3 regions of the Paraglaciecola sp. 2405UD69-4 genome follow, and region 2 is predicted to be linked to each of the others. Evidence: predicted binding sites of a transcription regulator. Region 2 holds the regulator's gene; each other region holds the start of a gene.

Region 1 (8,359 bases), on a different contig from region 2:
TTCATAAGACCATTTAAGTGTCCCGTCAGAGTTCAAGGCATAAAACTTATTGTCGTATGACCCAAATAAAACTGTTCCGTCAGATGCGATGGTTGGAGAGCTACGTACAAAGCCCTCTGTTTCAAATGACCACTTTAATGTGCCATTCTCTTCATTGAGTGCATAAACTTTATTATCATCGGAACCAATATAAACTGTTTGTGAACTGTCTATTGACGCCCAGCTATTAATGTCGCCGCCTGTCTCAAATCTCCATTTTTCTGTGTTGTCACTGTCTACAGCATAGAAATTATTATCTAAGGAGCCAAAATAGATTGTCCCGTCACTGCCTATAACTGGACTACTGCTAACATCACCAAGTGTTGTAAATGTCCATTTTTCAGTACCGTCAGCATTTATTGCGTAAAGGTTATTATCATATGAACCGATATACACAGTTCCATCACTATCAACGGACGCTGAACTAACAACATCTGAGTTAGTTTGGAAGACCCATTTTTCATCGCCATCTGCAGCATAAAGGTTTGCAGAAGTTGCAACCAAAAGCCCCGAAAAAAGTTTACCTACATTTCTACTTAACATCTTTCCTTCCTTAAAACTACAAGCCTTTGAGACACATATTAAATTCACATAGCGTTTTAGCTATTTTCATGCCATATAGTACAGTTATTTTACTAATTTGCTCAATTTTTATTGTGTCGCATAAAGCCTACGGTTCTTATTCAAATTCTTTCTTTTTTTGGGGGGAAGTCAGGAAATATTTATTAAAAATGTATGCTTTTGGATACTAAGTTTGGAAGTGTTGACTTAACAAGTATGTGGTTTTGAAATTATGCTACCACTAAATTATTTTATGTAGTGGTAGCAGATGTGAGTAATTAGATACTAGCTTTAAGTGTTTCTGCTAAATCTATTTGTTCCCAAGGGAATTCATTTCTACCAAAATGCCCATATGCAGCCGTCGCTTGGTAGATGGGGCGTTCTAGGTCTAACATCTTGATAAGACCATGGGGCCTTAACTCAAAATGTTCACGAACTAGTTTTACCAATAGGCTATCTGCTACTTTTGCGGTACCAAATGTTTCAATGTTGATTGAGGTAGGCTCTGCAACACCAATAGCATAAGAAATTTGAATTTCACATTTGTCAGCTAAACCAGCAGCCACTATGTTTTTGGCAACATAACGGCCAGCGTAAGCTGCTGATCTATCCACTTTTGACGGATCTTTTCCAGAAAACGCTCCACCACCGTGCCTTGCCATTCCGCCATATGTATCAACAATGATCTTACGCCCAGTTAAGCCGCAGTCTCCCATTGGTCCACCAATCACAAAACGGCCAGTGGGGTTAATAAAAAATTTGGTGTTTTTAGATAACCACTTTTCAGGAAGAACGGGTTTAATAATTTCTTCCATTACAGCTTCTCGTAAATCTGCTGTACTGATACTTTCATCATGTTGGGTTGACAATACAACTGCATCTATCCCTACAGGTTGGTTATCTTCATACACAAAGGTAACCTGACTTTTAGCGTCTGGACGTAACCAATTTAGTGTGCCATTTTTTCGCACTTCAGCTTGGCGTTTGACTAGGCGATGAGAATAGGTAATGGGAGCAGGCATAAGTACATCTGTCTCATTACTTGCATAGCCAAACATTAAACCTTGGTCACCAGCCCCTTGTTCTTCAGGTGAAGTACGATCTACGCCTTGATTAATGTCTGGAGATTGCTTACCAATTGCATTAAGAATGGCACATGAGTCGGCATCAAACCCCATATCAGAATGAACATATCCAATTTCTTTGACAGTGTTTCTGGTTATTTCTTCTATATCTACCCAAGCAGATGTTGTTACTTCGCCACCAACTAAAACCATACCTGTTTTTACAAAAGTCTCACAGGCTACGCGAGCTTTTGGATCTTGGGTTAAAATTGCGTCTAGTACTGCGTCGGATATTTGGTCCGCAATTTTATCTGGGTGTCCCTCAGAAACAGACTCTGAAGTAAAAAGATGTGATGTCATATAACTGCCTCGCTTGTCAGTATTAAAGCCTTACCTAATTTTGCTATTCTAACAATATTTTGAATAAATACCAGTCTTTACATCTAGACGTCCAAACGTCCATGAAATTAATTCTACTAAGGTGTAAATAAATTTCATATGTAAATGGCGATTCATACACGATTTGCCGTTGCAGTTAATGTCTGGCTAATACAAAATGGATTATTAAATTTGGAGTAACCTTTAGTTTTTTAATTATTCCTCCTTCATAAAAACGTTAGTCAGGAGACAACATGTCAACACGCCAAAATCTTGCCAATGCCATCCGAGCTTTAAGTATGGATGCCGTACAACAAGCCAACTCAGGTCACCCTGGGGCACCACTAGGTATGGCTGATATTGCAGAAGTACTATGGGGAGACTATTTGCAACATAATCCAAGCAACCCTGATTGGGCAAATAGAGACAGATTCGTGCTGTCTAATGGCCATGGTTCAATGTTGATTTACTCACTTTTACATTTATCTGGTTACGATCTTCCAATTGAAGAGCTTAAGAACTTCCGTCAACTTCATTCTAAAACCCCTGGCCATCCAGAGTATGGATATGCGCCGGGTGTAGAGACTACTACGGGGCCACTAGGACAAGGGATCAGTAATGCCGTAGGTATGGCCATTGCGGAGAAAACCTTAGCGGCGCAATTCAACAAACCAGATTTCGATATTGTTGATCACTTTACTTACTGTTTCTTAGGTGATGGCTGTTTAATGGAAGGTATTTCCCATGAAGCATGTTCATTAGCTGGTACGCTAGGTCTGGGCAAGTTGGTAGCATTTTGGGACGATAACGGCATTTCAATTGATGGCCATGTTGAAGGCTGGTTTACAGATAATACTCCTGCTCGTTTTGAATCATATGGATGGCATGTTATTGCTGATGTTGACGGTCACGACCCAGAAGCTATTGCCGCTGCAATAGATGCGGCAAAAGCAGAAACTACTAAGCCAACATTAATTTGTTGTAAAACTATTATTGGCTTTGGTTCTCCTAATAAATCAGGTAGTCATGATTGTCATGGTGCACCACTTGGTGATGATGAAATCAAAGCTGCACGTGAATTTTTAAATTGGCCTCATGCTCCTTTTGAAATTCCAGCTGATGTATATGAAGGTTGGGATGCAAAAGCATCTGGTGCTGAAAAAGAACAAGCTTGGAACGATAGCTTTAGCGCTTATGAAAGTGCTTATCCAGAGCTAGCAGCAGAACTAACTCGCCGTTTAGCTGGTGATTTACCTGCTGACTTTGCTGAGAAAGCAGATGCGTTTATTCAGGCATCACAAGACAAGGCTGAAAATATCGCCAGTCGTAAAGCTTCTCAAAATTCGATTGAAGCTTATGCTACCTTGTTACCAGAAGTGTTAGGTGGCTCAGCTGATTTAGCTGGTTCTAACCTTACAATTTGGTCAGGTACTAAAGGCATTTCAGCTGATGATGCTAGTGGTAACTACCTGTATTATGGTGTTCGCGAATTTGGTATGAGCGGTATCATGAACGGGATTGGTCTACACGGCGGATTCAGACCTTTTGGTGCAACCTTCTTGATGTTCATGGAATATGCGCGTAATGCAGTACGTATGGCAGCCTTGATGGGCATTCCTAATATTTTTGTATACACCCACGACTCTATTGGTCAAGGTGAAGATGGCCCTACGCATCAGCCAATTGAACAGGTTGCTAACTTACGTTTAACACCAAACCTTAATACATGGCGTCCTTGTGATGGTGCTGAAACAGCCGTGGCATGGAAGTCGTCTCTTGAGCGTAAAGATGGCCCATCTGCATTAGTATTTAGCCGTCAAGGGTTACCAGCTCAATCACGTGATGCTGCACAATTAGCCAATGTAGCTAAAGGTGGTTATGTGTTGAAAGATTGCGCCGGTACACCAGAAATTATCTTAATTGCTACAGGCTCAGAAGTAGGCATTACTGTAGAAGCTGCGGAGCAATTAGCTGCTTCAGGAAAAGCCGTACGTGTTGTTTCTATGCCCTGTACTAGTGTTTTTGACAAGCAAGATGCTGAATATAAAGAGTCTGTTTTACCTCGCTCGGTTACAAAACGAGTTGCGGTTGAAGCTGCTCATGTTGATTTTTGGCATAAGTATGTTGGATTTGATGGTGCAGTTGTGGGTATGTCTACCTTTGGGGAGTCAGCACCAGGACCTGCTTTGTTAAAATTATTTGGCATAACAACTGAAGCAGTGGTGAAAGCTGCTCAAGAACTTTAATATAAGTTCTTTATTACTACGCTAAGTATGTAAACTTTAAGGCGCATTTATGCGCCTTTGTTGTTGGTTTAAGGTAATTTTTAAAGGGTTTTATGTTACGTATAGCAATAAATGGCTTTGGACGTATTGGTCGCAATGTGGTGCGTGCTCTTTATGAAACTAAGCGTAATGAAAGTATTCAGGTTGTAGCAATAAATGAAATAGCTAAGCCTGAAGGTATAGCTCATTTGTTAAAGTATGATACTTCACATGGAAGGTTCGGATTTCCAGTTACATTAGATGGAGACATCTTAACCGTTGCAAATGACGATATTCGCTTGCTATGTCACCAAGATATTCGTGATTTGCCTTGGGAACAATTAGGCGTAGATTTGGTACTTGAATGCTCAGGTGTCCATAATGACCGCTCTGATGGTCAAGCTCATATAGAGCAGGGCGCTGGCAAGGTACTTTTCTCTCAGCCCTGTGGACCAGATATGGATGCCACTGTCATCTTTGGTGTGAATGATGGGGAGCTAAAAGACACAGATAAGATTGTGTCATGTGGTTCTTGTACAACCAACTGTATTGTTCCTGTTATTCAAGTGTTGGATGAGGCATTTGGGGTACAAAGCGGTACAGTGACAACTATTCACTCCTCTATGCATGACCAGCAAGTCATTGATGCTTACCACTGTGATTTGCGCCGAACCAGAGCTGCGAGCCAATCAATCATACCTGTTGACACTAAGTTAGCTGTTGGTATCGAGCGGATCTTGCCTAAGTTTGCAGGTAAGTTTGAAGCCATTGCGGTAAGAGTACCAACAATTAATGTGACAGCAATGGATTTGAGTGTAACGGTAGCTAAGTGTCTAAATGTCGAAGATGTAAACCAAGCTTTTAAAGCGGCCAAACTTAGTGATTTTAAAGGGATTTTAGATTATACAGAAGAGCCACTTGTCTCTGTTGATTTTAATCATGACCCCCATTCTTGTATAGTAGATGGTAGTCAGACACGAGTTAGCCATAAACAGTTAGTTAAAACCCTTGTTTGGTGTGATAACGAATGGGGATTTGCAAATAGAATGCTAGATACGGCTGAGGTAATGTTCAAACAAGCCTAGGTTTTATCTGAAGAATAAGTCAATTATCGTTAATAAAAGGTAAAGTATGTCCATATTAAAAATGTCCGAGCTAGATTTAGCCGGCAAAAGAGTTTTAATCCGTGAAGATTTAAATGTGCCAATTAAAGATGGTGAAGTTACATCTGATGCACGAATTCGAGCGTCTTTACCTACCATACAAGCTGCCATTGCTGCAGGTGCAAAAGTCATGGTGATGTCTCATTTAGGTCGTCCTACCGAAGGAGAATATGCAGAAGAGTTTTCACTACAACCAGTAGTGAATTATCTAAAAGCTAACACCGAATTAAAAGTTAGACTTGAAAAAGACTATCTGAATGGCGTTGAGCTTGATGCAGGTGAAGTAGTTGTTTTGGAAAATGTTCGCTTTAATCCTGGTGAAAAGAAAGATGACGAAGCCTTGTCAAAGCAATACGCAGCCCTTTGTGATGTGTATGTAATGGACGCATTTGGCACCGCACACCGTGCCCAGGCCTCAACACATGGCGTTGGTTTACATGCTCCTGTAGCCTGCGCAGGACCTCTACTAGACGGTGAATTAACAGCCTTGGGTAAAGCCTTGAATAATCCAGAGAGACCTTTGGTTGCCATTGTTGGAGGCTCTAAAGTATCAACTAAACTTACCGTTTTAGACGCACTATCAAAAATAGCTGATCAACTTGTTGTTGGCGGTGGTATTTCAAATACTTTTGTTGCTGCAAGAGGGAATAATGTAGGCTTATCATTATATGAGAAAGACTTAATTCCAGAAGCAAAGCGTTTAATGGAGTCGTTAGATATTCCAGAGACTGTAGACGTTCGAGTAGGTAAAAACTTCTCAGATACTGAGCCTGCTGTCATCAAGGATGTAGACCAAGTTCAAGATGATGAAGAAATTATGGATTATGGGCCTCAAACGGCCGCCAATGTTGCTGCTGTATTAGCTAACGCAAAAACGATATTATGGAATGGTCCATGTGGTGTGTTTGAGTTTGACAACTTTTCTAAAGGAACAGAAGTTGTCGCAAAAGCCATTGCTGACAGTCAAGCATTTTCAATCGCGGGTGGCGGTGACACGCTAGCGGCCATTGATAAATGGGACCTAAGTGATAAGATTTCTTATATTTCTACTGGTGGTGGGGCTTTCCTTGAGTTTGTAGAAGGCAAAGTTTTACCTGCAGTCGCTATGTTAGAATCAAGAGCCTCTTAAAACAGGCTTAAAATAAGAACAAATAGAAAAGTAAAAAGCTTTCAGTTCAGGGCAATGATGCCCAGTAATATAAACCCTACAAATCAACTAGATGTTGGTTAAAACAGTACTTAAAGGAGTGTCACATATGGCATCACAAGTTCAATTAGATATGCTCGCAAAGATTGATGCAGAAACTGGATTTATTGCAGCTTTGGATCAAAGTGGTGGTAGTACGCCAAAAGCTTTAGCACTTTACGGTGTAGAAGCGTCAGAATACGAAGGTGATGAAGAGATGTTTACGAAGGTGCATGAAATGCGCACTCGAATCATCACCTCAAAAGTATTTAATGGTGAAAGAGTCTTAGGTGCTATTTTATTTGAAAATACACTTGATAGAGAAATTGAAGGCCAAAGTACTGCTAGCTACCTGTGGAATGTCAAACAAGTGGTTCCTTTCTTAAAAGTAGATAAAGGATTAGAAGCAGAAGTAAATGGTACCCAACTGCTTAAAGCTATGCCTGACTTAGATGCTTTATTAGCTAAAGCAAATGCTCAAAATGTATTTGGTACAAAAATGCGTTCGGTAGTCAAGTTAGCTAATGAAGAAGGTATTGAAGCGGTAGTGGCACAACAATTTGCTGTTGCTAAGCAAATTTTAGCTGCTGGCCTAATGCCAATCATTGAGCCTGAAGTTGATATTCATAGCCCTGAAAAGTCAGAAGCTGAAGCAATGCTAAAAGCCTCTATTTTGTCTCATTTAGACCAGTTAGATGCTGATCAACAAGTCATGTTAAAACTGACTTTACCTAATGAAGCAAACTTCTATGAAGAGCTAGTCAAACATCCTAAAGTACTAAAAGTTGTGGCATTGTCTGGTGGTTACTCAAGAGAAGATGCCAATGAGAAGCTTGCTGGTAATATTGGAATGATTGCTAGTTTTTCTCGAGCTTTATCTGAAGGCTTAAGTGCGAAACAAAGCGATGCAGACTTTGATGCTACTATGGATGCTTCTATCGAGAGCATTTATCAAGCCTCAAAAAGCTAGACTGTTTTAGTCATGTCATTTAAATAAAAGGTCGGTTTTTACCGGCCTTTTTTGTGGCTAAGCACACGGTAATTTGATAAGTTTTAGTGTAATAAAAGGATCCTTGTTATGCATGTAGATTTACCTTTACCTTTGTACAAAAAGCTAACTGTTACCTTTCGAGTTGAGCCAGGGTGTTTGGGGCCAGACGGTATTGAACACATTGAAAAATTTTGCAAGTTTGCAAAAAAAGAGGTGGCTGGGTTAGATTCAGATTTCGTTCGCTGGGTCATTACGCCTCGCTATGACAAATCATTACCTGAAACAGAGTACAAGACTAACAACAAGCGTTTAGATCATGAAAAGGCTGAAAAGTATCTTACTATTTTTGGCAAAGATCTTGATGAATTTGAAGAGCACTTGCAAGACAAGTTATCGATTCTTATTGATGAGTTTCACGGTCGCTAATCTACCTTAGTTAATTTTAAATCACAGATGTGATCACTTTCCCATTGTGCAAATAAAAAGGATCCCTAGGTTTGCAGGTGACGCCACCTGTTTTACAGGATACCTTAATTCGTTATTTTTGTTATTTGATGTTTATCTATCGGAGTTAGTCCTGCTGTATGCGTATTCAGAATAAGCTCTTTGCAATATTTTTTATTACTAGTGTGGTGTTAGTCACTGCTCAAGTGTTGGTTATGCAATGGAGTATTGGCAAAGGCATGATTGACTATGTCAATAAAAAAGAACTC
Region 2 (8,359 bases):
CTAAGATTAGACTGATCTTTTGTTAACACAGACTGACCTTTGCTTACATACTTTACGCGCTGGCCATTAACATGATATTGCACACCTCTTCTATGTTTTTGATCATGGCTCCAGCGTTGCGACTTTCTGATCTTTATAGTTTTAGCATTAGTCTTATGATGTGACCAATACTTACCAGAGTTACGTCTATAACTGTAGTCGATAAAAATGTGGCGCTTACGCCATTGAAATCCACCAAAATAAAAGCTCGGACGAATGTGAAACCCTGCACTCCAATACAAGCCTGCAACGAAAACACTGTGCAAAGGTCTATGCCATCTATAAGGTTGACGGTTATGCCACCACCAATTTCCGTATACCACCCTAGTGTCATAATAAGGTACGTACACCACTTCTTTTTGAACAGGTTGAATAACTATTTGATTATCTTGCTGCTCTACATTCAGGTATTCATTTTCATTCAGGTTACCATGAGCATAGGCCTTTTGGCGTAAGCTTTGGATACTGGCTAATACTTGTTCTTCACTAAATAAAAATGCGTCACCTAACTGTTGTAGCCACTGCAAATCATTACTCATAGTTTGTAGTAAATCCGTAAAAGGGATTAGTGCTTGCACACTAGGATCCCAGTCTTGGGTCTCAGCATAATCTAAGGCACCTTGCGCATCTATATTATCATTAGCCTTACGCCAACGTGCTGCTTGGACAACTTCTAAAGGGTAAGTAGATGCAACTAAGATATGAGATAACAGGGTATCTGGGTATAAGGCAATAGGCGCCAACATTTGGTCGAGTACGGCTTGCTCTAACTCAATATTTGTAGACTCATATTCAGAGCTGTCTTGTTCTTCAGCTTGTGCAAGCTGCACAACACCGGCAACAATGACACACAAAATAAAAATATATATCAGCAGGTATCTGTTTTGATTTCCCATAACGTTTCCTTCTTTGACATTAACAGCTCAGCAATAAAGCAAAGCAAATCGTAGGGATAGTTATACGCCTAGTAAACTTAACAGTGACTGAATACTTACTTAAAGTTAGTTTTATCTTTGTTTGTATGTATCGTTAACATTTCATCGACATGAAGATAATTAGCGCTTGGTATATTGCTCTGGTAAAAATTGATGACCTAACTTTTCAGTTTTAGTTTGAATATAATGACGATTATCATCGGTAACACCGTGATCAATTGGCACACGCTCTACTACGTTTATGCCTAAACTAGACAATGCAGCTCGTTTTTTAGGATTATTCGTCATGAGCTTAACGCTTTTGACTTTGAGGGTAGCAAGCATCAATTCACAAATGCTGTAATCCCTTAAATCTGCATCAAACCCTAAATGCTCATTGGCTTCTACTGTATCCATACCTTGATCTTGTAGCTGGTAGGCTTTTATCTTATTGAGTAAACCTATTCCCCGCCCTTCTTGACGAAGATAAAGCAGCACACCTTTTCCATTTTTGACAATATTTTGAAGGCCTTTTTCAAGCTGTGCGCCACAATCGCATCGAGTACTAAATAAAGCATCCCCAGTTAGACATTCTGAATGGATGCGGATGGGAATAATTTCTTCCTCTGTCCACTCTCCATATGACAAAGCAACATGCTCTTGATTAGACTCGCTTTCAACAAACCCATGAATGGTAAATTGCCCCCAGCGTGTAGGTAATTTTGCAGAGCTTACATATTGATACTTTTCAGAACTAACATTCATATTTTTCTATACAGACTTCAAATAGAGTAAAAAATTTCTGGCTGTGTACATTCTGGCCTTCATAAAGCGGCAAAAAATTGTACACACGACAGTACATAAACTTCTATGTAATCTACCCGATTTATAGATATATAGGATCAGTCAATGACAACAATAAAAGTATCAGACAATATGGGCACTAATTGTTTATTTACAAGCCCTTTACTTTTTTAAGGCTATCATGGGTAAAAGAAGCTGATTGAAGCTAGGAGTGGGTCTGAAACTCTAACAAGGAAACAGGCTTGGCAATGCCATAACCTTGGGCATAATCAATTCCTGCTTTACCAAGGGCAACCATAACCTCTGATGATTCCACAAACTTAGCTACGGTCTCCATACCCATTGCTTTAGTTATTTCGTGAATAGAACTCACCATAGCTAAATCGATTGGATCAACCAAAATATTCTTAACTAAACTCCCATCAATTTTTACTTGAGATACCGGCAGATTCTTTAGATAGTTGTATGAGGCAATACCACTCCCGAAACTGTCTAATGCAAAAGCACATCCCAATTTTTGGAAGGTATTCATAAAGTCTAAGGTTTCTTCCATTTTACCGATAGCCATACCTTCAGAGATTTCAAAACACACTTTTTGATAGGGAATATTGTGCTTTTCAAAGGCATTTAAAATAAATAGCTTTAGTTCTTTATCACCCAATGAGTAACCATTTATATTAATGCTTACTTGAGTTAATTCATTCAAATGCTCAGGGTTCTGGGTTAACCAGCCAAAGTAATACTCAATGACCCAACGATCAATTTTAGCAGTTAGATTGTAGCGCTCTGCGGCTGGTAAAAACTCTTCCGGAAAAATCACTTCTTTGTCTGCTGATTGCATTCTTAGCAACAACTCATATTGATGTCCTGAGCTTTTCTTACTTAAAGGTAAATAGTGCTGATAATGCAAACTAAACAAAGCATTTTCTAATGCATGATGAATTTTTGAAACCCAAGACAATTCGGCCTCATAGCGATGCATCTGTTGATCATCAGATGAGTAAGTGTGAATTTGATTACTCCCTTTCTCCTGAGCCAAATAGCATGCGGCATCAGCCATACTCATCAATTGCTCAGGCGTACCAATGTTAGCCTGCCAAGGTGCATGTCCAATGTTAAGGCCCAAGGTAAACACTCTATTTTCCCAGGTGAATCGAAATTCCTGCACCAGATTAAGAAGCTTATTCGCTAAGAGGTAAGCCATAGGCGCTTCATCCCCTTCTAACAGGACGGCAAATTCATCGCCCCCCACTCTAGCTAACATGCCTTTACCAGAAACCTCAGCATCTAATTTTAAAGACAGTTCTTTTATCAATAAGTCACCGGCTTTATGACCACAGGTGTCGTTAACAACCTTAACCTGATCTAAATCCAAGTAAAGCAATGCCAAATCCACTCGATCAACTTTAGCGTTATGCAAGGCTTTTTGTAATCGAGCGTCAAACTCACGGCGGTTATAAATTCCTGTCAATGAATCATGACTGGCTTGGTATTCTAGGCTAAGGTTTGACTGCTTACGCTCGGTTACATCAAACATAGAGCCAAATACATACCGCGTTTCTTTGTCTTCTTTTATCTGCCCTGAAATCGAAAACCAAAATTCGCTACCGTCTTTGCGTATCCCTTTAACTTCTTTGCCAATTACTTTGCCATTTTTATGAATTTCCCCAATCATCAACTCTCTATCATTGTGGTCAGAATAAAACTGCTCAGCATTTTCGATATTTTCTAATAAATCTTTTGGCGTTTCATAACCAAACAACTGGCACATGGCTGGATTAACTAAAATAAGTGTGCCATCAACATTAGAGGCATAGAGGCCTTCTGCAGAATTTTGAAATAATGAGTAGTAACGATGTAAATCGGTAATCGCAGACTCTTGCTTAAGGTGATGCCTTTTGGTTACGACCCTCTCATGCCCTTCAATGGAAAGAGCAATCAAAATCATGCCGAGAATATTCACAGTCGTAAATATTAATGAAATAGACTCAAATGTAGGAACTGTGGCTAAGTACAAACTAATACGAGTAAAGCCACTTATAGCGATTAAAGAAATACCACCTAGACACACTAAATTAGCCAGTCTTTTATCACTTTCGTTGTAAATGAAGGCTATGATTAAAATAATTAAGCAAGACAGGGCTGACATAAGCACAGCAAAAATAATTTGGCTATTAGTATCTGCTGAAAATGCCATTGCCACAGTAACAAACCCTAAAGCATAAAATGAGTGACGCCATATAGTTGGAACAATTTCTAATATAGAAAAAGTGACTTTTGCGATAGTAATAAGCAATACACCAAACAAAGCTGCGCTTATATTGGAGATGTAGGCAGTAAAACCGGTAAATTGACCTAGAACACCTTTGATGTTTAAAAAAAGTAATAGGAAAGTGCCGTTAGATACTGCAAACCAATAACGAATAGGGCTACGCAAAAGTATGTAGGTAGCAAAAAAATAGCATCCTAACAAAGCTAGAGCGCCACATACCACGCCAGTTGCTAACAATAAAAGCTCTTCATTCGCTATTAATGCTGATTGCCTAGCTAAAGTAACGGGAAATACGATTGGCCCATCATCACGGACCTTGAAAAAAACTTTAACAACAGGCTGGCGCGGATCGATTGGTACCATAAATAGCCGGTGCTGAAATGGCCTTTTATCAAACTCCCGCTTAGCTCCCATTAAATAAGAACTTAATATTCGGTTTTTATCATCTAATAAATACACATCAACATAATCAAGCATGGGATTACCAATTTTAAACACAAAAGGTTCATCGCTTGACACTGCTCGGTACAGATCGACGGTTCCCCATAAGCTTTCATGCTTTTTGAGCTTATTTGGAATAGTATTTTGTTGCCAGGTCTGCAGATTTTGAACATCAGATAACTGCACATTTTTATGGGCTTTCAGCCATGTTATTTTATTGAGGAGATCAATATGCTCAACGTCATTGTCAAAATAAACGTCTTTAGCGTGGGCGACAGTACTCAATAAAAACAGCACAATCACAAAGCTCTTAACCCAAAGATTAAAAATCTTAATTATCATATTGATCTTATAATACCCTTATAGGCTGTTTGATTTTAAAATCGACAAATTTAACTACTTACCTAACATCTATTAGCATACTCGCACTCAAAGCAAGAGTACTATATCTATCATAAACCTCAATGTCGTCAAATGGTTGCGTTAAATCCATGATAAATATTTTTCTCTTGGGCCTTCTGAGTAAGCTAGCGGCTATTGAGATAGGCTAATGCAACTATTCGTTTTCTAACAAATTAGCTGCAACGCCTTACTTGACACTAGTCTCAAGTAAAGTAAGTTCGTTGATTGGAGTTGCAGGTATAGTAAAATCCGCCTCTTCTAATCAAGCTTACACTTTAATATATTGACTAAGGACATTTATGAAAAAGCTAAAAGCGATAACCTTTAGTGCTGCGATATGTGCTCTAAACACCTTCTCTCCAACCCTTTTTGCAGCTGATATTGCTGCTGGTAAGACAAAAGCTGGCATCTGCGCAGCATGCCATGGTGCGAGTGGTATTTCACAGATCCCTACATATCCGAATTTAGCCGGCCAAAAAGAACAGTACTTAGTATTGCAGCTTAAAGCGTTTCGCGATGGTGAACGCAAAAATATGGTCATGGCGCCAATGGCAACAGCACTAAGTGACACCGATATTGATAACCTTTCAGCTTATTTTGCTAGCTTAGATCCATCTGGAAAATAACACTTTAACTCCCCTTAAATACAGAGAGCAACATGACAGAAGACTTTCAAGCTATCACTCGCTTTATAGTGGAAATAGAACAGTTAAAAAATGTAGATCGTAAAATTAAACCTGTAGGCGTAAACCGCTATGAGAATAGTGCTGAACATAGTTGGCAGATAGCTTTACTGGCACTCACCCTACTCCCTTACGCTGAGCAACCAACAGATCACCTAAAGGTTGTCACTATGCTTCTACTACATGACATAGTAGAAATTGACACGGGAGATAAGTTTGCTTACGACGCTAATCACGATGACTATGAAAATGAGCTAGCCGCAGCAAAACGTATTTTTGCGATTTTACCTGACTCTCAAGGAGCTAAATATCTAGCGCTATGGATAGAGTTCGAACATGCCAATACCCCTGAAGCCAAATTTGCAAAAGCAATAGATAGGTTAATGCCAGTTATTCAAAATATTCATAATGGCTGCCAAAGCTGGTTAGAACATGACATTGCTATTGAGCAAGTACTTGCAAAAAATATTGCGATAGAGGGCGCTCATCCGAGCCTTTGGCAGTGGATAAAAGCACAAGTGATAGAAAAAGGTACACAAGCTGGCGTTAGACTCAAATAAAGCAAATTTTCATCTAAGCTTGCCCCATAAAATAATACTCAGTAATAGATATCAATTTTAATGGAAAATTGGTCCTAGTTAGCGTTTGTACGTATATATAAATAATTCAATCTTAACTAAGCTAGAACTGGAAACTAACATGATCACCTTGCACCACTTAAATAATTCAAGATCACAGCGAATTTTATGGTTATTGGAAGAGCTAAAGTTAGACTACAAAATAGAAACTTATCAAAGAGATAAAGAAACCAATTTAGCACCTGAATCACTGAAATTAATTCATCCTCTGGGCAAATCTCCTATCATTACCGATGGAGACACAAGTATTGCCGAATCTGGGGCTATTATTGAGTATTTAATCAGTCGCTATGGTGAACAAAGCGCTGAGCTAACCAAAACCACAGAAAATACCCCCTCTCACTGGCAATATGTATACTGGCTCCACTTTGCCGAAGGTACCCTCATGCCGCCACTGGTAGCAAAGTTAGTACTTGATAAAACCCGCGAAAAAGCCAAACCTTGGTTTGTCAAAATAATCGCCAACAAAATAGTCGATAAAATTATGGCTGCCTATTATGGCCCTATCATCAAAGGGAATATGCAGTTTATCGAACAACATTTAGCAAAAAATGAATGGTTTGCCGGAAATGAACTAACAGGAGCTGATGTCCAAATGAGCTTCCCCTTAGAAGCGGCAGTAGCAAGAGGAGCTGCTACTGATTTACCAAACGTAAAGCGTTTTGTAACAGCCATACACGGGAGAGCTGCTTATCAAAAAGCTTTGGTCAAAGGTGGGCAATATGATTACGCTTAGCGTACCGATGCGCTGAGTTTAAATATACGCAGCACTTAAATGTAGCAGTGCTGCAACGCCATTAATTAATCTTCTTCGACATCCATTTCTATATCTAAGCCCATCTCTTGCATCAAACGTCTTGCTTCTTTTGGTATTCGTTGCCCGTTATCTTTTTCAAGATCTTCGTCATCAGGCAGAGGCTGGCCAGTAAAGGCATGTAAAAATGCCTCACATAATAGTTCAGAGTTAGTTGCATGCCTTAGGTTATTTACCTGACGTCTAGTGCGCTCATCGGTCAAAACTTTCAATACTTTGAGTGGGATAGAAACCGTGACTTTTTTAACCAATTCACTTTTTTTACCATGCTCAGCGTACGGATGGATATACTCTCCATTCCACTTTGTAGGATCTGCCATTGCTAAAATTTACCAAGTTTTATCTTTCTTATACGGGGAAATTCTAAACATTACGCAGAAAAGGTCAACGATAGACTGCTAAACATCTTGACGGCTTTCCATACAAAGCTTATTTTAGACGTCTAAACGGCTATATTTATTTGGAGTAACACCATGGTGTCTTACGCACGCGGCATAGATGCATTAAATCAATCATTATCAGAAGTAAAAGATATCGATGTGTCTTTTGAATTTTTCCCTCCTAAGACTGAATCTATGGAACAAACGCTGTGGAAGTCCGTTGAACGTTTAGCGCCACTTAAGCCTGCTTATATGTCGGTAACCTATGGTGCTAATAGTGGTGAGCGAGACAGAACCCATGATGTGGTAAAACGTATTCAAGCAGAAACGGGGATCAAATCTGTTCCTCATTTAACCTGTGTGGATGCCTCTAGAGAGGAACTAATCCAAATAGCAAAAGACTATTGGGATAGCGGTATTCGCAAGATTGTTGCATTAAGAGGGGATTTACCAGAAGGCACTGCTAAGCCCCAATCCTACGCTTCTGATCTTGTTACATTATTAAAAGACGTCGCCGACTTTGACATTGCGGTAGCCGCTTATCCAGAAAAACACCCTGAAGCGCCTAATGCTCAATTTGATTTACTCAATCTAAAACGCAAAGCCGATGCTGGGGCAACCGAGGCAATCAGCCAGTTCTTTTTTGACGCTGAAGTTTTTTTACGTTTCCGTGACCGAGCTGCAGCAGCAGGAATTGATTTAGATATTGTACCAGGCATATTACCCGTTACTAACTACCAAACCTTACAACGTTTTGCTGGTTTTACTAACGTCCATGTTCCTCAGTGGCTACACAAGATGTATGACGGTCTTGATAAAGATGACCAAACAACTCGTAACCTAATGGGTGCAAGCATAGCAATGGATATGGTGAAAGTATTAGCAAAAGAAGGGATCAGAAACTTTCACTTTTATACATTAAATCGTAGCGAATTAAGTTATGCCATTTGCCATATGCTAGGCGTTAGAGCA
Region 3 (8,359 bases), on a different contig from region 2:
ACAAGGCCGCGTGAAAGCGCTTTGTCTCAAAAAAAGGCATATTAGTAGCCCTTCTTCTAGAGTGGTAAACAAAGGGCAGAAAAATTTACTACTAAGCCGCCCGCCTCCTAGGGCAGTTAGTCATGAAAATAAAAGCGATATTAGTAGCAGCACCTATAAAGTAAAGAATTATCAATGTTTGGCAATCGGGGCATCTACTGGTGGACCAGTCGCCCTTCAGAAAATTTTAACCGCTTTACCAGCTAGTTTTAAGGTTCCTATTGTTGTTGTGCAACACATGCCAGGTACCTTTACCAAGGCATTTGCTAAGCGCTTAAACGATTTATGTCAGATACAAGTCAAGGAAGGAGAGCAAGGGGATAGTTTGAAACCAGGTGTTTGTTATATTGCACCAGGAGGCAAACAAATGATTGTGGAGGGAAAGGGAAGTTTAGCAAGGTTAACTATCCATGAAACGCAAAGGTATCCTGATCATATTTATAAGCCAAGTGTTGATCTTACGTTTGACTCCTTGAGTGATGTTTATTTGGGTAACGTTTTAGCTGTTATTTTGACTGGTATGGGGGCTGACGGTAGAGAAGGGTGCCGTAAACTGAAAAGCCAAGGGGCCACTATTTGGGCTCAAGATGCAAATAGTTGTGTTGTATATGGAATGCCACAAGCAGTAACTGTTGCTGGAATATCACAAGAGAATTACGACATAGAACAAATGTCTGGTCGTATTAAAGCTGAAATGCGTAGGTAAATTTGGAGGGGCATATCTGTGAATTATAAAGTTAGTTATACCTCTTTCATTAATTATATAGCTAAGGCGTAATTGTGATTACCTGGACTGTTGCTAATCAGAAGGGGGGGGTAGGTAAAACTACAACTACTGTTACCCTAGGTGGCTTACTCGCTCAAAAAGGCAAAAGAGTGCTACTTGTGGATACAGACCCTCAAGCGTCTTTGAGTTACTATTTTGGGGTAGACTCAGAAGAGCTCTCTTCTAGCCTTTACACTGTTTTTACTGCAGGGGAGGGCTTAAGTAAAGATACAGTTTTAGATAGTTTATGCCCAACTAAGTTAGACTCTTTATTTATTTTGCCGGCGACTATGGCGATGGCGACATTGGATAGGAAGCTGGGAACCCAAAATGGTATGGGGCTTCTTTTGCGCCGTGCTTTGGATTTAGTATCTGATGAGTTTGATTATGCGATAGTTGACTGTCCGCCGGTTTTAGGCGTCCTGATGATCAATGCTTTAGCTGCATGTGACCGTGTTATTGTGCCCGTACAAACTGAGTTTTTGGCATTAAAAGGGTTAGAGAGAATGATGCATTCCATGGATGTCATGCAAAAGTCCTTATCGAAGCAGTTTGTATATACAATAGTACCTACTATGTATGACAAGAGAGTTAAAGCAGCGACAGGGTCTTACAGCACGTTAACCAGATCATATAAAGACAAGGTATGGGTTGGCTTAATCCCTATTGATACTAAATTTAGAGATGCTAGCCAAGCACAAAGTCCCCCGTCGGTATATAGCCCTAAGTCAAGAGGAGTGTTTGCTTACAGTAAACTTCTTACTTTTTTAGAGAAATTGGAAGGAGAGATATGAGTCGTCGCCACTTTGCTGATGAAAGCGTTATGGAAGACTATATGTCAGCACTATTGACCGAAGAGCCGCCAGTAGAAGAAGTTCAAAGGCAGGCAGTAGAGCATTTGTTAAAGGCGGTTCCTGCTTCTAGAAGCGAGCCTTTCGAACATACTGAAGATAAATTTGTACAATCTGAGCCTATTGTGGCTAAAGTTGTTAAGCCACTGGTCGAAACTAAAGTATCTACCGATGTAAAATCAAGCGAAAAGGAATTAGGTGTTATTCCAACCGAAAAGTTTCAGGTATTGATCTTTGAGGTAGCAGGTATGACTTTGGCTGTTCCTTTAACTGAGTTAGGTGGAATACATCAGTTTGAAAGCGTAAATCAGCTATTTGGTAAGCCGGCTTGGTTTAACGGTGTAATGATTATTAGAGATGAAAAGTATAATGTCGTTGACACTATCAAGTGGCTAATGCCAGAAAAGTCTATAGAAAAGGTGGCAGAGTCTACAAAATACCAATATCTTATAGTGTTAGGTGATAGTCAGTGGGGACTGAGTTGTGAAAGCCTTATTAACAACGTAACTTTATCTCCAGAGGATGTAAAGTGGCGTAACATTAAAGGTAGTCGCCCTTGGGTATCTGGTATGGTTAAGAAGAAAATGTGTGCTTTGGTAAACGTTAAACAATTAGTTACTATGTTAGACCAAGGCTTAAGCTGTAACGATTTGCCTGATTCAGGCCGGAGCAATTTGAATGAGTGACGAAAGAAGTGCAAGCAATACCGTAGCTGCAAGTGGCGATGAAGTTTTGCAGTGGGTAACTTATAAACTAGCTGAAGAAACCTATGGGATAAATGTAATGCAAGTGCAGGAAGTATTGCGTTATACAGAAATTGCCCCAGTTCCAGGCGCACCTGATTATGTACTAGGCATTATTAACCTTAGGGGGAATGTTGTTACCGTAATCGATACACGTTCACGTTTTGGTTTACCGCCTTCAGACATGACAGATAACACTCGTATTGTAATCATCGAGTCTGATGAACAAGTTGTTGGAATACTAGTAGATAGCGTCGCTGAAGTGGTTTATTTAAGATCTTCAGAGATTGATAGTGCACCAAATGTAGGTACTGAAGAAAGTGCTAAGTTTATTCAAGGCGTGAGTAACCGAGATGGTCAGCTATTAATTTTAGTGGATTTAGACAAACTACTGAATGATGAAGAATGGAACGAAATCTCTAATATTTAATAACTTTAACATCTGTAAGGCATTGTTTGTTGTTTCCAGCTGTTGTGGTTTCTAATTTAAAATAAGTCACTGCATTGAGGCGTTTATGACTATTCCACTTATTCTGAGTATTGTCGCTTGCGTCATTGCGGTGTTCTGCTTAGGACTTATTTTTAAAAGTTACAAGCGTAATAAAGATGTTTGGCTTCAAACACAGTCATGCCTTAATACACTATCTGAATTAAGCTCGGGTATTAACCTTCTGCGGGAAGAGCTCCATGAGGTTCGTAGTGGTAGTATTGGGGTGAGCAAAAGAGTTAAAGGGCTTAGTCAAGAGCTAAAAGACTTACAGTCTGCTCATCAACTGCTGGCTGAGCAAGATCCGCAAAGTCGATTTTATAACAAAGCTGCAAAACTGATTAATGACGGTGCAAGTTTGTCTGAAGTTATAAATGAGTGTGATATGCCAACCGCTGAGGCAGAACTTCTTTTTAACTTGCATAAGAACAGTCGCTGATCCTAGCTGTTATCCCTAAGGTTTTTTAACCATAGTGATTTAGCATATCATCCTCGCAGTCCATTTATTGTCATTTAATAATAAGAAAAACAACATCCTTGAAGTATCTGTAATATGCCTCACTTCTATAACTAAGCCCTAATTGCTCTTTTGGTGAATTTATTCTGAAATGAAAATCACGGCCTATAGAAATCAAAAGGTTATAGGTCAACTTGAGAATATAAAATTAAAGTAATTCTCAATAAAATGAGGATTTAGCATTTGCAGCCAAGGTTGAAACTCTCTAAAAAGGGAATCCATCTTGGTTGAAGTATTAGCCTGAAAAGATAGTTATATACGTGTAAATTTACTTTAATCCAGATTCAATCTTGCACTTTAAATAAGTATCTTAAATCTGTTCGACTACGAAGAGCGAATTACAGCCATTGGATGATTCTGATATAACAGTCCGTTTCAGGGCCCTAGAGCAGACCTATTGGCTCTACCCTTGAATAATATGCAGCAGACGATCACTCATCTACAACACATACATTGAGTGAAAGGAGTACCTCAGCGCATCTAAATACAAATAGCGATATGAAAAAAACAAGCACGCTGTGCCGGTAACCATTCATTAGCGTTTAGGTTGGAGGCCAGTGTATTTAGCCATGAAAGCTAAATACTCGGCAGCTGAGTTTAACGCTTTTTGCGTATTTGAGCCTCCAGATGTATGACCGCCTTGCTCGTCATACTTAAGAACAATAGGCGCGTCACCACTTGAATATTGCTGTAGCTTTGCCGTCATTTTTCGCGCCTGAAGTGGTGGTACCCGGGTGTCGAAGTCGCCACTACTTATATAAATGGCTGGATACGCCACCCCTTTTTCTACAGCTTGATAAGGTGAGTATTTAATCAGGTATTCAAACTGTGTTTTAATAGAAGCATTGCCATATTCAAGTAATGCAGGCGCATTATTGTTTTTGAAGCGATAGTAACCAATCATATCTAAATCAGGCACTTGGCATACCACTGCATTTGCAAGATCGGGAACTTGAGTAATAACTGAGGCTACCAATAAACCACCGTTGCTGGCTCCCTGTATTGATAGTTGCTCTTTAGAAGTATAGCTTTTACTTTTAAGCCAGCTGGCTGCTGCTATAAAATCATCAAAAACGTTTTGCTTATTTGCAAGTTGCCCCTGGCGATGCCATTCTTTTCCAAATTCTGCTCCGCCACGGATATTAGCAATAGCGTACAGGCCCCCCATTTCTAACCAAGCTGCCAGTGGTGTCGAAAATCTAGGCTTTATGCTGTATGCAAACCCTCCATAACCATACAATATAGTGGGTTTGGGTTCTGAAGTATTAAAGCCTTTTTTACCCATTAAAAAGATTGGAAACTTGGTATTATCTTTTGATGAGATCCAAAATTGTTTTACCTCATAAGCTTCACTATTAAACGCAACTTCGTCCTTTGAATATACCTCAATTTTTTCACTGCCTAATTTATACTTAAAGGTTGTTCTGGGTGATAAAAAAGATTCACTACCAAAGAAAAATTCGTCTGATTCGGCGTTTCCCGAGATTTTGGTAATTGATGAAAATTTTGGTATGGGAACCTGTTCTAATAAGGCTCCGTTAACGGAGAATATATGCAGTTCATTTTGCACATTATGCAAATAGGTTACTGCATGTTTATTATCGATGACAGACACATAGTCAATCACCCTTTCTGAGTTTTCTTTTATAGCTACCTTCCAATTTTCGTACTCGGGTTGGGCAAGGTCAACTTCAAAAACTTCACCATTATTAGCTGAAAAATTACTGAATATAAATAATCTTTCTCCAATAAACCACGCATTGAATTGACCATCTTTACCTTCAACCAAAGTTACTAACTGATTAGGTTCAGTGACATCCCTAAGGTATAAGTCGGAGCGAGACCAGCCATGTTCAACTGAAAAAATTTGGTAACGACCTGACTTTGACTCATTAACTGCAATCCAGTTATCAAGGGGAATGCCTTGCCCAAAAATTACTTTGTCATCATTTAACTTCGTTCCAAATCTGTGTTCATATATAAGTTCTGATTCGTCTCGAGTGCGTTTGACATAGAAAAAGCCAGATCCGTCTTGCTTAAATTCTAACTGATTATATAGCCCGTAAGGTAAAACCGTCTTAAGATCTTTCCCTGTCACGACATTTCTAAACCTCACTTCTTGTTCGTCTGCTCCGGTTAATGTCAGGCCGTAGGCAACCATCTTGCCATCGCTACTTATATCTAAAATTTCAACTCTGGCGGTGCCCTCGTTACTAAATTCATAGGGGTCTAGTAAAACTCTTTCTTTCCCTACCTTATCTTTAACGAAATACTTCCATGCGTTACTTTCTGCCGGGTGTTTCCATACGAATAAATAATCTCCTTTTAATAATGGAGTGGCATTTTTTGTAGACTTTGACATTCGGTTTAGGAGCTCATTAAATTCGGAATACGTAGGAAGGTTGCTGAGTTGAGCTTCTGCAAAAACTTGTTGCGACTCAATCCATTTACGAGTCTCTGGCGAATAATCTTCTTCTAACCAACGAAAAGGGTCCGCAATTTTATGACCATGCAATTCATCTATAACAATGTGTTGTTTTGAATCTGGGTAATTTGGCTTAGTTTTCTGAGGTGATTCTGTAGAGCTGCAACTGACTATTATGAGAGCGAATACAGCGAGTATTAGCTTATTTGCGTGCATGTGAATTTCCTTTTCTAGCTTAGCAATTACTTAATCCTGTCACTACTCTGGTTGAAAATCAACCATCTTTCTAATGTGGGGATATTGATAACTTGGTGGTAAGTATAAAAAGACTTTTGGTCGCCTAGTCGCTCTAATTCTAAGATTTGCAGTATATTTAACTATTTAGTATATCTTTCATTTAGACGTCTAGACGTAAAGATGTTGACTTTTGTGAGGGATTTGGCAAGATTGAATACTCAATATTGTCAGCATTGGAGTCATCATGCCTATAAGAGTTCCTAGTAATTTACCTGCTCAAAATGTACTAAACAGAGAGAATATCTTTGTTATGGACACATTGCGTGCTGCTAAACAAGATATTAGGCCTATGGAAGTAGGGATCTTAAATTTAATGCCGAACAAGTTGGAGACAGAAGAGCAATTTTTACGTCTGTTATCCAACACTCCTTTGCAAGTGAATATAGATTTGATTCGTATTGATAACCAAGCGCCTAAAAATACTCCTGCAGCACATATGGATAATTTTTATGTTGAGTTTGATGCTATTTCCCATAAACAATACGATGGACTAATTGTAACCGGTGCGCCCTTGGCTCATTTGGCCTACAGTGATGTAAAATATTGGGACAAAATGACAGTGATTATGGATTGGGCTCGTCGCAATGTGCAATCTACTTTGTTTTCATGCTGGGCCGCCCATGCTGCTATTTATCATTATTTTGGAATTAACCGACGATTAAGGGAAAATAAGCTAAGTGGTGTGTATCGTCACTTTGTGCAAAGTGAGCATGAAGAATTATTGCGAGGATTTGATCATACTTTTAATGCTCCTCAATCTCGCTATGGTGAAATCAGTATAGAAGAATATAATTCGGTTCCAGAATTGAATGTTCTTGCTAGCTCAAAAGAAGGTGGGGCTTATATCATCGCTTCTGATGATAAGAGGTTAGTTTTTGTTACAGGGCATCCGGAATATGATCAAGATTCGTTAAAACAAGAGTATCAGAGAGATTTATTAACTAATGATGATGTACAAATCCCTGTAAACTACTTTATTGATGATGATCCTAGTAAAGAGCCTATTCTTAATTGGCGGGCTCATGGCAGTTTACTTTTTACTAACTGGTTAAACTACTATGTTTATCAAAATACACCATATGATTTAGCGAAGCTTTCAGAGTAATAGAAAAAGTTGTTATAAAAACAGTAATATTAAAGAGGATTAATCTTGAGTCACCCTATACCTAAGCAGCAATTAATAGACGCAGCACAGCAAAGAATTTTAATACTTGATGGTGCTATGGGTACTATGATCCAAGAACATAAATTGGAAGAGGCAGACTATAGAGGTGAGCGTTTCTCTGATTGGAAATCTGATGTTAAAGGCAATAATGATTTACTGGTATTAACCCAGCCTGAATTGATCTACAACATACATTGTGCCTATTTTGAAGCGGGTGCAGACATTATTGAAACAAATACTTTTAACGCTACTGCGATTTCAATGGCAGACTACCATATGCAAGATCTTGCAAAAGAGATAAACATTGAAGCTACCAAGTTAGCGAAAAAAGCAGCTGAAAAATATACGGCGCTAACTCCTGACAAACCAAGGTTTGTGGCGGGTGTGTTAGGGCCTACTAGCCGTACTGCTTCAATATCTCCTGATGTAAATGATCCAGGTAAACGAAATGTCACTTTTGATGAGTTAGTTGAAATCTATGTTGAAGCTACTCATGGCTTAATCGAGGGGGGCGCGGATTTAATAATGGTAGAAACTATTTTCGATACCTTAAATGCTAAAGCCGCCGTGTTTGCTGTTCAGTCTGTATTTGATGAGCTGAATATTAGTTTACCTATTATGATTTCTGGTACAATAACCGATGCCTCTGGTCGTACTTTATCAGGTCAAACTGCTGAAGCATTTTATTATTCGATGAATCATGTCGCCCCTTTTTCTTTTGGTTTAAATTGCGCTTTAGGACCAGACTTATTGCGTCAATACGTTGATGAAGTATCGCAAATTGCAGAGTGTTTTGTGTCAGCCCATCCAAACGCTGGTCTACCTAACGAATTCGGTGAGTATGATATGGAGGCTGATGAAATGGCTGAGCATATTAAAGAGTGGGCTGAGGCAGGTTTGTTGAATATTGTCGGAGGCTGTTGTGGCAGTACCCCTGAACACGTAAAAGCTATTGCTAGTGCTGTAAAAGATTACGAACCTAGAAAAATAGTGCAGCGAGAAGTAAAAATGCGTTTGTCTGGTTTAGAACCTTTTGTATTGTAGGCGGTTGTGATGAGTAAAATTGAAG

What was found. Region 2 encodes MetJ, which represses methionine synthesis genes. Its sites were predicted from a motif close to TAGACGTCTAGACGTCTA; they were not measured.
Region 1: a site for MetJ is predicted at 2,109-2,126, ahead of metK (methionine adenosyltransferase). Genes of this name have one in related genera too.
Region 3: a site for MetJ is predicted at 6,227-6,244, ahead of ACMUMK_RS10315 (homoserine O-succinyltransferase). Genes of this name have one in related genera too.

What each region holds. Positions count from the first base shown of each region.
Region 1 is NZ_JBLIXM010000002.1:1,256,382-1,264,740, reverse strand. It holds gene ACMUMK_RS12130 (PQQ-binding-like beta-propeller repeat protein) at 1-582, opposite strand, end outside; gene metK (methionine adenosyltransferase) at 879-2,024, opposite strand; gene tkt (transketolase) at 2,297-4,288, shown strand; gene epd (erythrose-4-phosphate dehydrogenase) at 4,381-5,391, shown strand; gene ACMUMK_RS12110 (phosphoglycerate kinase) at 5,438-6,598, shown strand; gene ACMUMK_RS12105 (fructose bisphosphate aldolase) at 6,726-7,625, shown strand; gene ACMUMK_RS12100 (hypothetical protein) at 7,734-8,072, shown strand; gene ACMUMK_RS12095 (ATP-binding protein) at 8,231-8,359, shown strand, end outside.
Region 2 is NZ_JBLIXM010000003.1:69,166-77,524, reverse strand. It holds gene ACMUMK_RS12490 (DUF3300 domain-containing protein) at 1-935, opposite strand, end outside; gene ribA (GTP cyclohydrolase II) at 1,095-1,718, opposite strand; gene ACMUMK_RS12480 (EAL domain-containing protein) at 1,963-4,812, opposite strand; gene ACMUMK_RS12475 (c-type cytochrome) at 5,172-5,498, shown strand; gene ACMUMK_RS12470 (HD domain-containing protein) at 5,531-6,115, shown strand; gene ACMUMK_RS12465 (glutathione S-transferase) at 6,255-6,929, shown strand; gene metJ (met regulon transcriptional regulator MetJ) at 6,995-7,327, opposite strand; gene metF (methylenetetrahydrofolate reductase) at 7,481-8,359, shown strand, end outside.
Region 3 is NZ_JBLIXM010000002.1:882,860-891,218, reverse strand. It holds gene ACMUMK_RS10345 (protein-glutamate methylesterase/protein-glutamine glutaminase) at 1-745, shown strand, start outside; gene ACMUMK_RS10340 (ParA family protein) at 820-1,599, shown strand; gene ACMUMK_RS10335 (chemotaxis protein CheW) at 1,596-2,342, shown strand; gene ACMUMK_RS10330 (chemotaxis protein CheW) at 2,335-2,829, shown strand; gene ACMUMK_RS10325 (DUF2802 domain-containing protein) at 2,915-3,325, shown strand; gene ACMUMK_RS10320 (prolyl oligopeptidase family serine peptidase) at 3,939-6,044, opposite strand; gene ACMUMK_RS10315 (homoserine O-succinyltransferase) at 6,310-7,230, shown strand; gene ACMUMK_RS10310 (homocysteine S-methyltransferase family protein) at 7,276-8,334, shown strand; gene metH (methionine synthase) at 8,344-8,359, shown strand, end outside.